2 linked regions of the Prosthecobacter dejongeii genome follow. Each later gene encodes a partner of the first gene's protein in a complex. Links are inferred from orthologs where the notes say so. Each region holds a gene or a part of one and is shown in the gene's direction. Other genes may lie near its edges.

Region 1 (4,918 bases):
CGCGTGATCAGTGACTTCGCCGCTATGGCCGCCACTCCGCGCCATGCCCTCATCACCTTCATCGCACCGCCTCATATCCCGGTGAAACGGGCCCTAGAAGTGTACGCAGGCCTGCGCTCCATGGCGGAGTCTTTCGGGATCAACATCGTCGGCGGTGAAACGTCCCGAGGAAATCAACTCATCCTCACCGTGAGCATGACTGGCACCGCGCCTAACCATCAATGGATTTCCAGAAACCAGGCCCGCGTGGGCGATGACCTCTATGTGACGGGCCGCCTAGGTGGCTCCATCCAGGGTAAACACCTGAAATTTACCCCACGCATGGCCGAGGCTCATTGGCTGGCCAAAAACCTCAAAGTGCATGCGATGATGGATATCAGCGATGGCCTTGCTCAAGACCTACCCCGCCTCGCCAACGCTTGTGGGCTGGGGTTTGAGGTGGACTTAGCAGCCCTGCCTCGCACCCCAGGATGCACACCACAGCAGGCCTGGGGTGATGGAGAAGATTACGAACTCCTGCTGGCCATTTCGCCCAAAACCTCAGCCCAAAAACTTGAGACGTGGAAAAAAACTTTCCCCAAACTGAAGCTCACCCGCATCGGTCATTTGGTAGAAAAACAAGACGCCCCACTTGCCCCTAGCGGCGGCTGGCAGCATTTTCGTTCCTGATTGCATGATGGATTCCGAAGTCACCTTGTCCACGCCTGAGGCCACCCTGGAATGGGGTGCCGAGTTGGCCCGCACCCTGCAACCCGGAACCGTCATTGCCCTGTGCGGTCATCTAGGAGCGGGCAAAACCCAGGCTACGAAGGGCATCGTCAGCGGATTCAGTTCCCGGGCGGATGTCACCAGCCCTACTTTTACCCTGGTGCATGAATACCTGGACGGTCGCGTGCCCATTTTCCATTTCGACTTTTATCGCATGGATACGGCCCAGCAGGTCCTCACCGTCGGCTGGGATGACTTCCTTGATGAACCTGGCGTGGTCATCGTGGAGTGGGCCGATTTATTTCCTGAGCTCCTGCCAGATCACACCCGCTGGTTTCATTTCACCTCCTTGCCCACGGGCGAAAGACGGGTGAAGGAAAGCGATTCCGCCCCCGCATGATCTCCCCTCGCACCATCCTCGCTCTCGACCTCTCTTCCACTCGCGGAGTCATTGCTGTGCTGCGGGGCACTGAGATTCTTTTTGAGGCGGCCTTTACTGCTGAGCGCTCTCACAATGCCCAGGTCTTTGCCCCGCTCGGACAGGCCTTGGACGCCATCGGCGCAGAGTCTGCCATCATGGTCATTGGCACAGGACCAGGTTCCTACACCGGCGTGCGCATCGCCATCGCCGCAGCCCAGGGCATCGCTCTTTCACGCGGATGGCCCGTCTTTGGCTGGCCCTCCATCACCAGTGGCCCTCTGGCCGATTACCATGTGATCGGCGATGCCCGGCGCGGCATGTTTTATCTCACCTCCGTGAAGCAATCCACGTTAGGCCCCATCGAGATCGTGGATGCCGCTGCGGCTCAAGCCGCTGTCGAAGCAGGCGGCGATTGGTTTAGCTTCGATGCGAAGCCCCCCCTCGCTTTGCCGCAGGTCCAACTGTGTCCCCCCGACGCTGGCAAGTTGGCCCTGATTGCCTCAACGCTCCCCGATGAAGTGATCAAAACCTTAGCAGCTCAGTCACTGGAGCCTGTTTATTTGCAAGAGGCCTTCATCACCACGGCCAAAAAGGCAGGCAAAAAAGTCCCCTGCGTGGCCCAGCCGATCTGATTCCTTCGTGGCAGAGAAGACGGGGGTAGAAAAAATCTTGTCCAAAGAGTGCCCGCAGCAGACTCTTGGCTTCGCATGAACCGCCGCCACTTCCTTACCACAGCCCTTGCCGCCACGCTAGCCCCCATCGCCGCCCAGCAAGGTCGTGCTCCGCGCATCATCCTACGCTCCTCCTGGCAGACGGTAAACATTGGCGACATCGCCCACACCCCCGGCGTCCTCGCCCTCCTGGAAAAACATCTTCCTCATGTCGAGGTGCGTCTGTGGCCCAGCAAGGTGGACAATGGCGTGGACGAAATGCTGATGAAGCGTTTCCCAAAATTGGTTATTCTCAAGAAAGAAGACCTCAAGCAGGCCTTCGAAGAATGCGATTTCCTCCTGCACGGTTCCGGTCCCTCATTGGTCGCCCAAAATGATGTGGTGAAATGGAAAGAAGCCACCGGCAAACCTTACGGCGTCTATGGCATCACCGTCGCAGCCCAGGGCTCCACCTCCACCAAACCCGCCTCCGAAAGCTCCATCGCCAAGACCATCTCAGTTCTCAGTGGAGCCCAGTTCGCCTTCTTCCGCGACACCGTTTCTCTAGGCCTTGTCAAGAAGCTCGGGTGCACCTGCCCCATCCTTGAGTTCGGCCCAGATGGAGCTTTCGCCACCGATCTGCGCGATGATGAAAAGGCCCTCGCCTTCCTGAAAGAGCATGGCTTGGAAGAAGGCAAATTCCTCTGCTGCATCGGCCGCCTGCGCTTCACGCCCTATTGGAAAATGAAGCCCGGCGTGAAATTCGATGAAACAAAACAGAAACGCAATGACGCCATGAAAGAGCACGACCTGGGTCCCCTGCGCCAGGCCATCATTGAGGTGGTCAAACAGACCGACATGAAGGTCCTGCTCTGCCCTGAAGACTCCAGCCAAATGGAGGTCAACAAAGAGAACTTCTACGACAAGCTGCCCGAGGATGTGAAAGCCAAGGTCGTCTGGCGGTCCACGTATTGGCTCACGGGTGAAGCCCTGAGCACCTACGTGAGAAGTGCCGGCCTTTTCGGTGCCGAAATGCACAGCCCCATCATGTGCATCGGCAATGGCATCCCGGCCATCGTCTGCCGCTGGACGGAGCAAACCAGCAAGGGCCTCATGTGGCGTGACTTTGGCCTAGGCGAATGGCTCTTCAACATGGACGAAGAATCTGAAATCCCCGGCATCGTCCCCGCAGTCGTCGCCATGGCCAAAGATCCCGCTGCCGCCAAAGCCAAAGCCCTCAAAGGCCAAGCCATCGTTCACGAACGCCAGCGCCTAACCATGGAGATCGTCGGCAAAATGTAAAGTGAGGCGGGCACTCCTGCCTGCCCCATTTAAACTGACGGGGATTCATCTCAAAACCTTAGCTTACGCAGGTCCTACGGCTAGATTTAAAATCACTCCATCATTCGCTTTATGCATCTCTAGGAGCACCCTCGGAACATGAAGAAAATAGCTATCCCAGCTAGAAGCAGATAGAGCAACCACTTCCCCAGCCGCGCGCAGCCAGCCATTCGGTTGATCTGCGTTTCGCTCGCCTCATCCAATGTGGGTTCCGAAACGGGAGGCTGTTCGATGTCGTCCTCTTCCATTTCAGCGTTGTATTCAATACGCCATCGCCTGTCGAGACAATCCTCGGCAGCCGCCAGTCATTCTAGCCCTTGAAGGAAAGCGTCTGCTCGCAACGATTGCTTACTTGCCCATCCAACCCCGTCCCTGTGACAATGAATTTCCCCATGCGCAAAAGCATCCTTTTCTCCCTCATGATCCTCATCGGTGAAGACTGGGCCAACGCCCAGCAAAAGACGGCCAACTACGACGAGTCCAAGATCCCGCCCTACACCCTGCCCGCCCTGCTGACCGCGCAGGATGGCAGCAAGATCTCTTCCGCCGAAGGCTGGACAAACACCCGGCGCCCCGAAGTGCTGGCTCTTTTCCAGGAGCACGTGTTTGGCCGCACCCCGGCAAACTGGGGCAGGGTGAGCTTTGAAACCCGCGAGGTCAAAAAAGACGCCCTTGGAGGAAAGGCCACGCGCAAGCTCATCCACATCGCCCTGCCAGAGCATCCCACTTGGGCCGGCATGGAGGTGATGCTTTACATCCCCAATGGCCTTTCCCAGCCCGCCCCTTGTTTCGTCGGCCCCAGTTTCGGTGGCAACCATGCCGTCAGCACAGAAACAGACGTTCCTCTTTCCACACGCTGGATGCGCCCCAGCAAGGACAAGCACATCGTGGACAATCGTGCCACCGAAGCCAGCCGTGGCAATGAAAGCAGCCGCTGGCCCCTGGAAATGATCATTGGCCAAGGCTTCGCTGTTGCCACCTACTACTATGGGGACATCGAGCCAGACCACGCCGACGGCTGGAAGGAAGGCCTACGCGCCATCCTGAGCAAAGACGGGGCGAACACCGAATGGAAAAATGGCGACTGGGGTGCCATCGGCGCTTGGTCCTGGGGCCTTAGTCGCATCGCCGACTACCTGGAAACCGACGATAGCATTGACGCCAAAAAGCTCGCCGTCATCGGCCATTCGCGCCTGGGTAAGACCTCTCTCTGGACTGGAGCGCAGGACCAGCGTTTCGGCGTCGTCATATCTAACAATTCAGGCGAAGGCGGCGCAGCCCTCATGCGCCGGAATATTGGTGAAACCACCGCCATCATCACCAAAGCCTTCCCTCATTGGTTCACCAAAACATACACCAGCTACGCCAATAACGAAGCCGCCTGCCCCATTGACAAACACATGCTCATCGCCCTGGCCGCACCCCGTCCCATCTACATCGCCAGCGCGGTGGAGGATACCTGGGCAGACCCCAAAGGCGAGTTCCTCTCCGGCCTGAATGCAGAGCCTGTGTATGCCCTTTTTGGCCAAAAAGGCTACGGGGTCAACGAACAACCCGGGATTGATAGCCCCGTGGGTGATGCCATTGCCTATCACATCCGCACAGGGAAGCATGATGTCACCAGCTATGACTGGGAGCAGTATCTGCGATTTGCCAAAAGACACTTCAACAAGTGACTGCCGGGAAAATGCAGCCTGAAAAATAAGTCTTTCAGATACGATTAATTTGCCGATCTTTCGGAATCGTTTATAATTATTGGAATGAAGGCCAGTTTTCAGGCAGCCGAACCCCAACCCCT
Region 2 (5,689 bases), on another replicon or contig:
TTGCACCCCCGTGACCATTCAAGTTTTGAAGAACTTGGGTGAGCACCTTGTGGACCTCCATGGCCCCCATGATCACCAGTCGCTCAATTCCCAGGACCGCCAGTTGGAGATGCTGGACAAGTACGTCGGCAGCGAAGACACCCTGCTGAAATATCAGGCAACCTGGCAGCAGTGGCGCGCGGCGCAAAAAGAGCTGGAAGACCTCGCTAATAGCGAGCGCAGCAGCAGCCAGCAGGTGGACATGCTGCGCTTTCAGGCCCAGGAAATCGCCGCTGCCGCATTGAAACCGGGAGAGGAAGAGGAGATCGAAGCTCGCCACCGCATCGCTGCTAATGGTGCACGCCTCACGGAGGTCTGCTCAGCCATCACCGCCCGCCTGGGTGAAGGCGAAGGCGGCATTCTGGATGCACTGCGGGAACTCAGCCGTCATATCCACGAATTGGAAAAGATTGATCCAGGCACGAGCACGATGTTTGAAGGGTTTAAATCGGCCCAGATTGAGCTCACCGAGCTGGAAAGCAGCGTGCAGGAATACGCCGACGACCTGGAAACCGACCCTGCCGAGTTAGCAGAGCTGGACCAGCGCATCCACACCATCCAGACGCTAAAACGGAAGTATGGCCCCACCGTCGCAGCGATTCTTGAGTTCCAGCAGGAGGCCGAGCAACGGCTGGCCAAGATCGAGAACCGAGGCGAGGAACTGGAGCGCCTGGAAAAACTCGTCAAGGATCGCCGGGCTGAGGTGGAAAAACTGGGCAAACAGCTTTCCAAAAAACGGGCGGAGGCTGCGCCCAAGCTGGCCAAAGAAGTGGCCACTCATTTGGCCGATCTCGGCTTCAAACGCAGTGTCTTCGAGACCCAACTGTCACCCCTGACCGAGCCTGCCCGCCAGGGTTTAGAAGAGGTGGACTTCCAGTTTGCTCCGAACCCCGGCGAGCCCCTCAAACCCCTGCGCCTTACCGCCAGCAGCGGAGAAATGTCCCGCGTGCTCCTGGCCGTAAAAAGTGCCCTGGCTAAACAGGATGCCGTGCCCCTTCTCGTGTTCGACGAGATCGACGCCAACGTCGGTGGCAACATCGCTGAGGCTGTGGGCCATAAAATGGCCTCCCTGGGCAGCACGCATCAGGTCATCGCCATCACCCACTTCCCGCAGGTGGCCTCCCTGGCCGCCAGCCACTTCGTCGTCACCAAGGAAATCGAAGGTGACCGTACCAAATCCCACATCCGCGAAGTCGCAAATGGGGAGAGAATCGAAGAACTCGCCCGCATGCTCGGCGGCAAGCTGGAATCCGCACGCGAGCATGCACGCAATCTTCTGGCTGGAAGGGCTTGAGAAAAACCCGTCGAGCTCAGATATCGCTGCTTATCCCCTCCCCTCTTGCAATCGCCGGATCTTGGCGGAACGTGCGGGTTCATGTCCACCCCGATTCTGCCGACCGACCAACCGCCCCTTTTGCATCATGCCGTGGAGGAGGCTGTGCGCCTGCTCCAGGCCGGGGACGTGGTGGCACTTCCCACGGAGACCGTTTATGGCCTCGCCGCTGATGCTCTGAATCCCCAGGCCGTGGCGAAAATCTTTGAGGTCAAGGAACGCCCCACCTTCGATCCCCTCATCGTTCACCTCGCCGACATCAAAATGCTGGACTTGGTGGCGGACATTCCGGAAGAAGTGAAAAAAACCGTCGCCCGTCTCATCGAGCGCTACTGGCCTGGCCCGCTCACCCTGCTTCTGCCGAAGAAACCCTGCGTGCCAGATCTCGTCACCGCGGGCCTGCCCACCGTGGCCGTCCGCATCAGCAGCCATCCCATTTTTAAACGGGTAGCCACCGCCCTGAATCGCCCCATCGCCGCCCCTAGCGCGAACCGTTTCGGTGCCATCAGCCCCACCTCCGCCAGCGCGGTGCTGGCCGAACTGGGCGGCCGCATTCCCCTCATCGTGGATGGTGGCGCCTGCCTACATGGCCTGGAGTCCACCATCATCAAGGTGACACCTGCTACCCCGAAAAACCTGATCACCATCGTGCGCCCTGGCCCGGTGACGCCCGAAGATCTGAAACTCTACGGTCGCCTGGAGCGCATGACGCGCACTGTGGTGGATGGTGCCAGCGAGGCGCCTGGCCAGCTCGCCTCCCACTATGCCCCGCGCACCCCATTGCGCTTGCTCAGCAAGCCCTCTGACTTCACGCCGGAAGAGGGCAAACGCTACGCCCTGATGAGCTACCGTGGTGAGGAGAAAGATGGTTACCTCGACCTCGCTGATTTTGAGCAGGTGATGATCCTCAGCCCTGGCAATGGCAAGCTGCCGGAGGCGGCGGTGCGCTTCTTTTACGTGCTGCGCGAGCTGGACAAACTGGGCGTGGATGAAATCATCGCTGAACCGATGCTGGAACACGGCATGGGCGTGGCCATGATGGACAAACTGCGCCGCGCCTCCGTGCGCCCGGCCTGATTTTTCCCCTCCCACCGCATGGCCATCCTTGCCCTTGAGTCTTCCTGCGACGAGACCGCCGCCGCTATCTGCACTCCCGATGGCCGCCTACTCGCCTCACGCATTGCCTCCCAGGCAGACATCCACCGACTTTACGGTGGCGTGGTGCCGGAGGTGGCCTCGCGCAATCACATCCTCCACGTTCGCCCCCTGGTCGCCGAGGTGCTGGCTGAGGCAGGAATGCAGCTTGGCGACATCGCCGCCTTTGCTGCCACCAGCGGGCCTGGTCTAGTCAGTTCCCTGCTCATCGGCACCAGCATGGCCAAAGCCCTGGCCGTGGCGGAGAAAAAGCCCTTCCTCGCCGTGAACCACATGGAGGGCCACCTACTCTCCCCCTTCATGGATGAAAATGGCCCCGTGAGCCCTTCCATCGCCCTCATCGTGAGCGGCGGCCACACCATGCTCGTGCAGGTGCGCAGCGTGGGTGACTATCGTTTGTTAGGCCGCACCCGTGATGATGCGGCGGGAGAGGCCTTTGACAAGGTGGCCAAAATGATCGGCCTGCCCTATCCTGGCGGGCCGGAGATTGATAAACAGGCACGCCTGGGCAATCCGCGCGCCTACGCTTTCCCCCGCAGCTTCCTGGATGGTCAGAGCCTGGAGTTCAGCTTCAGCGGCCTGAAGACCGCAGTGCTGTACGAACTGCCCAAGCTCAACCTCGAAAACGCCACTGTCCTCGCCGACGTGTGCGCTAGCGTGCAGGAAGCGATCACAGAAGTGCTGGTGGAAAAGCTCGTCCTCGCCGCCCGCCAGACGGGTGAAACGCTCGTCACTGTCAGCGGTGGTGTCAGTTGCAATCGCGGCCTGCGGGAAAAACTCACCGCCCGCTGTGCCAAAGAAGGCCTCACCCTCTTGCTCGCCCGCCCAGACCTCTGCACAGACAACGCCGGCATGATCGCCTTTGCCGCTGCCCAACGCTTTTCGTTAGGCCACACCTCGCCCCTGGAGGCTGATGTGGACCCAAATTTGGCACTGGTGTAAATGCCCTGCCGATCATCTTCAAGGGCCGTTTCCTCCAGGACAGCCCAGCATCCCCTCACCCAGGCCTCTCCCCCGAGGGAGAGGCCTGGGTGAGGGTGAGAGCCTTGGAAGCTCTAAACCCTGCCAAGTCCTAACCCGCCCCCCAAAGCAATCACGATACTTTTCACGGCAACTCATCCGCGAAACTAAAGATCTCGCCGGGCTTCCGAGCTTACCCGATCTGCGCCAGGATCGCGGAGGCGATCTTGTCGGCTTGGGCTTCGAGGTATTCCACGTCACGGCCTTCGATGAGCAGGCGAATGAGGGACTCGGTGCCGGAGTAGCGCAGCAGCACGCGACCGTAATCGCCCAGCTTTTTCTCGGTTTCCTTGATGATCTTCTGGGCATCGGCCAGCTCGGTGATCGGCGGCTTGCTGCGCACGCGTAGGTTGCGGGCAGCCTGGGGGAATTTTTTGAGGCACTTGCGCAGTTGGCTCAAGGGTTCACCCGTTTCCTTCATGATCTTCAGCACCTGAAGACCTGCGATGAGGCCGTCGCCCGTGGTGGCCCAGTCACCAAAGATGATGTGGCCGCTTTGCTCGCCGCCCAAGTTCAGACCACGGGAGTGCATTTCCTCGAGCACGTAGCGGTCGCCCACATTGGTGCGGATCACACGGCCACCCAGGCGGGAAACAAGGTCATCCAGGCCGTAGTTACTCATGATGGTCACGGCCAGCGTGTTCTGCTTCAACGTGCCTTTGCGCAGCATGGATTCGGCGGCGATGGCCATCAGCTCATCCCCATCCAGGGCGATGGCTTCCTCGTCACAGAGGGCAATACGGTCCGCATCCCCATCGTGGGCGATGCCAGCCTGAGCCTGGGACTGGCGAACCAGACGCTCCAGCTCCTCGCTGTGGGTACAGCCACATTCTTCATTGATGTTAAAGCCGTCCGGTTCGCTGTGAAAGACCTGCACGTCCGCACCCAGTTGCTCCAGCGCCAGCGCACTGGTGTAGGAGGCCGCACCGTGGGCATTGTCCAGCGCCACTCGCATGCCATCCAGCCGCAGGCCACCCATGCTGGCCACTGCGTGGGCCACGTAGCGCTCCACACTGTCCGCCATCCGGCTCACGCGACCGATGCCGCGCCCCTCCGGGCGGGTGGCTTCCTCCGTGTTGCCGAGGACGATCTTCTCAATGGCGATCTCGGTCTTGTCGCTCAGTTTGCGACCGTTGCCGTGGACAAATTTGATGCCGTTGTCTTCAAAAGGATTGTGGGAGGCACTCACTACGACACCAAAGTTGGCTCCGGTCTGCGCGGCCAGCATGGCCACGGCAGGGGTGGGCACCATGCCTGCGAGGACGACATCCACGCCGGCGGAGTTCAGGCCGGCGATGAGGGCAGACTCCAGCATCTCCCCGGAAGCGCGGGTATCCCGCCCGATGATGCAGCGGGGCCGTTCGCCCCCTGCAGCCCGGCTTCCCAGCACAGCCGCCGCCGCCTGCCCCAGGCGAAGGACAAACTCAGGGGTCATGGGATGGCGATTGGCCACGGCGCGGACGCCGTCGGTGCCGAAGAATTGACGCTTTTCAGACATAGAGCGCGCGGTTTACCTCAAGACTGCCCCAGTGTCAAAGCCAGCCGTGCAAAGTCCCTCACACAGCCCGCAGTGGCGGCAGGGGCGGATAGTCCCGCGGGCCCCTGCTGATTTGGCTCTTGATCATGAACCAAAACAGAAAGGCGAGTAGCAAAGCCACGAATTTTTCGCGCCAGTTGCGGGTGAAAAAGCTTTTAAACAGGTCCCAGTTCACGGGTCGGTTCCTCCGGCATAGGTTCAGGCGCGGCTGCACCCAGGGTCAGCAGCTCATTGAGACGGTCACGCAGTTCATCCGGTTCCAGATCATGCTCCAGCTTGCCTCGGTAGGCCAGGGACAGGGCACCGCTTTCTTCACTGACGATGAGGGCGATGGCGTCCGTCTCCTCCGTCACACCCATGGCGGCGCGGTGGCGCAGGCCGATGGCGCGGTCCCGCACCTCACGCTGGCTGACAGGGAAAACGCAGCCCGCTGAGGCAATGCGGCCTTGGTCAATGATGGCGCCGCCATCGTGCAGGGCTGTCTTCGGGTGAAAAATAGTGGTGATGAGTTCCGGCGAAAGGCGCGCATCCACACTCACCCCCGTCTCCGCCAGCAGGCGCAGGTCAATGCCACGCTTGATGGCAAACAGCGCCCCACAACGACG

The links.
Region 2: the proteins of tsaB (region 1) and tsaD are in contact, whole or in part, in a solved structure (PDB 4WQ4), measured with the Escherichia coli proteins. The link is inferred for Prosthecobacter dejongeii from one-to-one orthologs.

What each region holds. Positions count from the first base shown.
Region 1 is NZ_JACHIF010000010.1:33,505-38,422, forward strand. Bases 1-2,932 are described here. They hold tsaB (tRNA (adenosine(37)-N6)-threonylcarbamoyltransferase complex dimerization subunit type 1 TsaB), read left to right. Parts: upstream 1-1,104; coding sequence 1,105-1,761; downstream 1,762-2,932. Other genes in these bases: thiL (thiamine-phosphate kinase), read left to right, coding at 1-669; tsaE (tRNA (adenosine(37)-N6)-threonylcarbamoyltransferase complex ATPase subunit type 1 TsaE), read left to right, coding at 674-1,108; HNQ64_RS19545 (polysaccharide pyruvyl transferase family protein), read left to right, coding at 1,837-2,932. In the rest of the region: more of HNQ64_RS19545, read left to right, coding at 2,933-3,081; HNQ64_RS19550 (glucuronyl esterase domain-containing protein), read left to right, coding at 3,513-4,796; HNQ64_RS19555 (hypothetical protein), read left to right, coding at 4,881-4,918. UniProt on the Escherichia coli protein: Required for the formation of a threonylcarbamoyl group on adenosine at position 37 (t(6)A37) in tRNAs that read codons beginning with adenine.
Region 2 is NZ_JACHIF010000001.1:312,867-318,555, forward strand. The notes cover bases 1,618-4,468. They hold tsaD (tRNA (adenosine(37)-N6)-threonylcarbamoyltransferase complex transferase subunit TsaD), read left to right. Parts: upstream 1,618-2,467; coding sequence 2,468-3,469; downstream 3,470-4,468. Other genes in these bases: HNQ64_RS01040 (L-threonylcarbamoyladenylate synthase), read left to right, coding at 1,618-2,449; glmM (phosphoglucosamine mutase), read right to left, coding at 3,681-4,468. Also shown: DNA repair protein RecN, read left to right, coding at 1-1,333; more of HNQ64_RS01040, read left to right, coding at 1,415-1,617; more of glmM, read right to left, coding at 4,469-5,045; diadenylate cyclase CdaA, read right to left, coding at 5,240-5,689.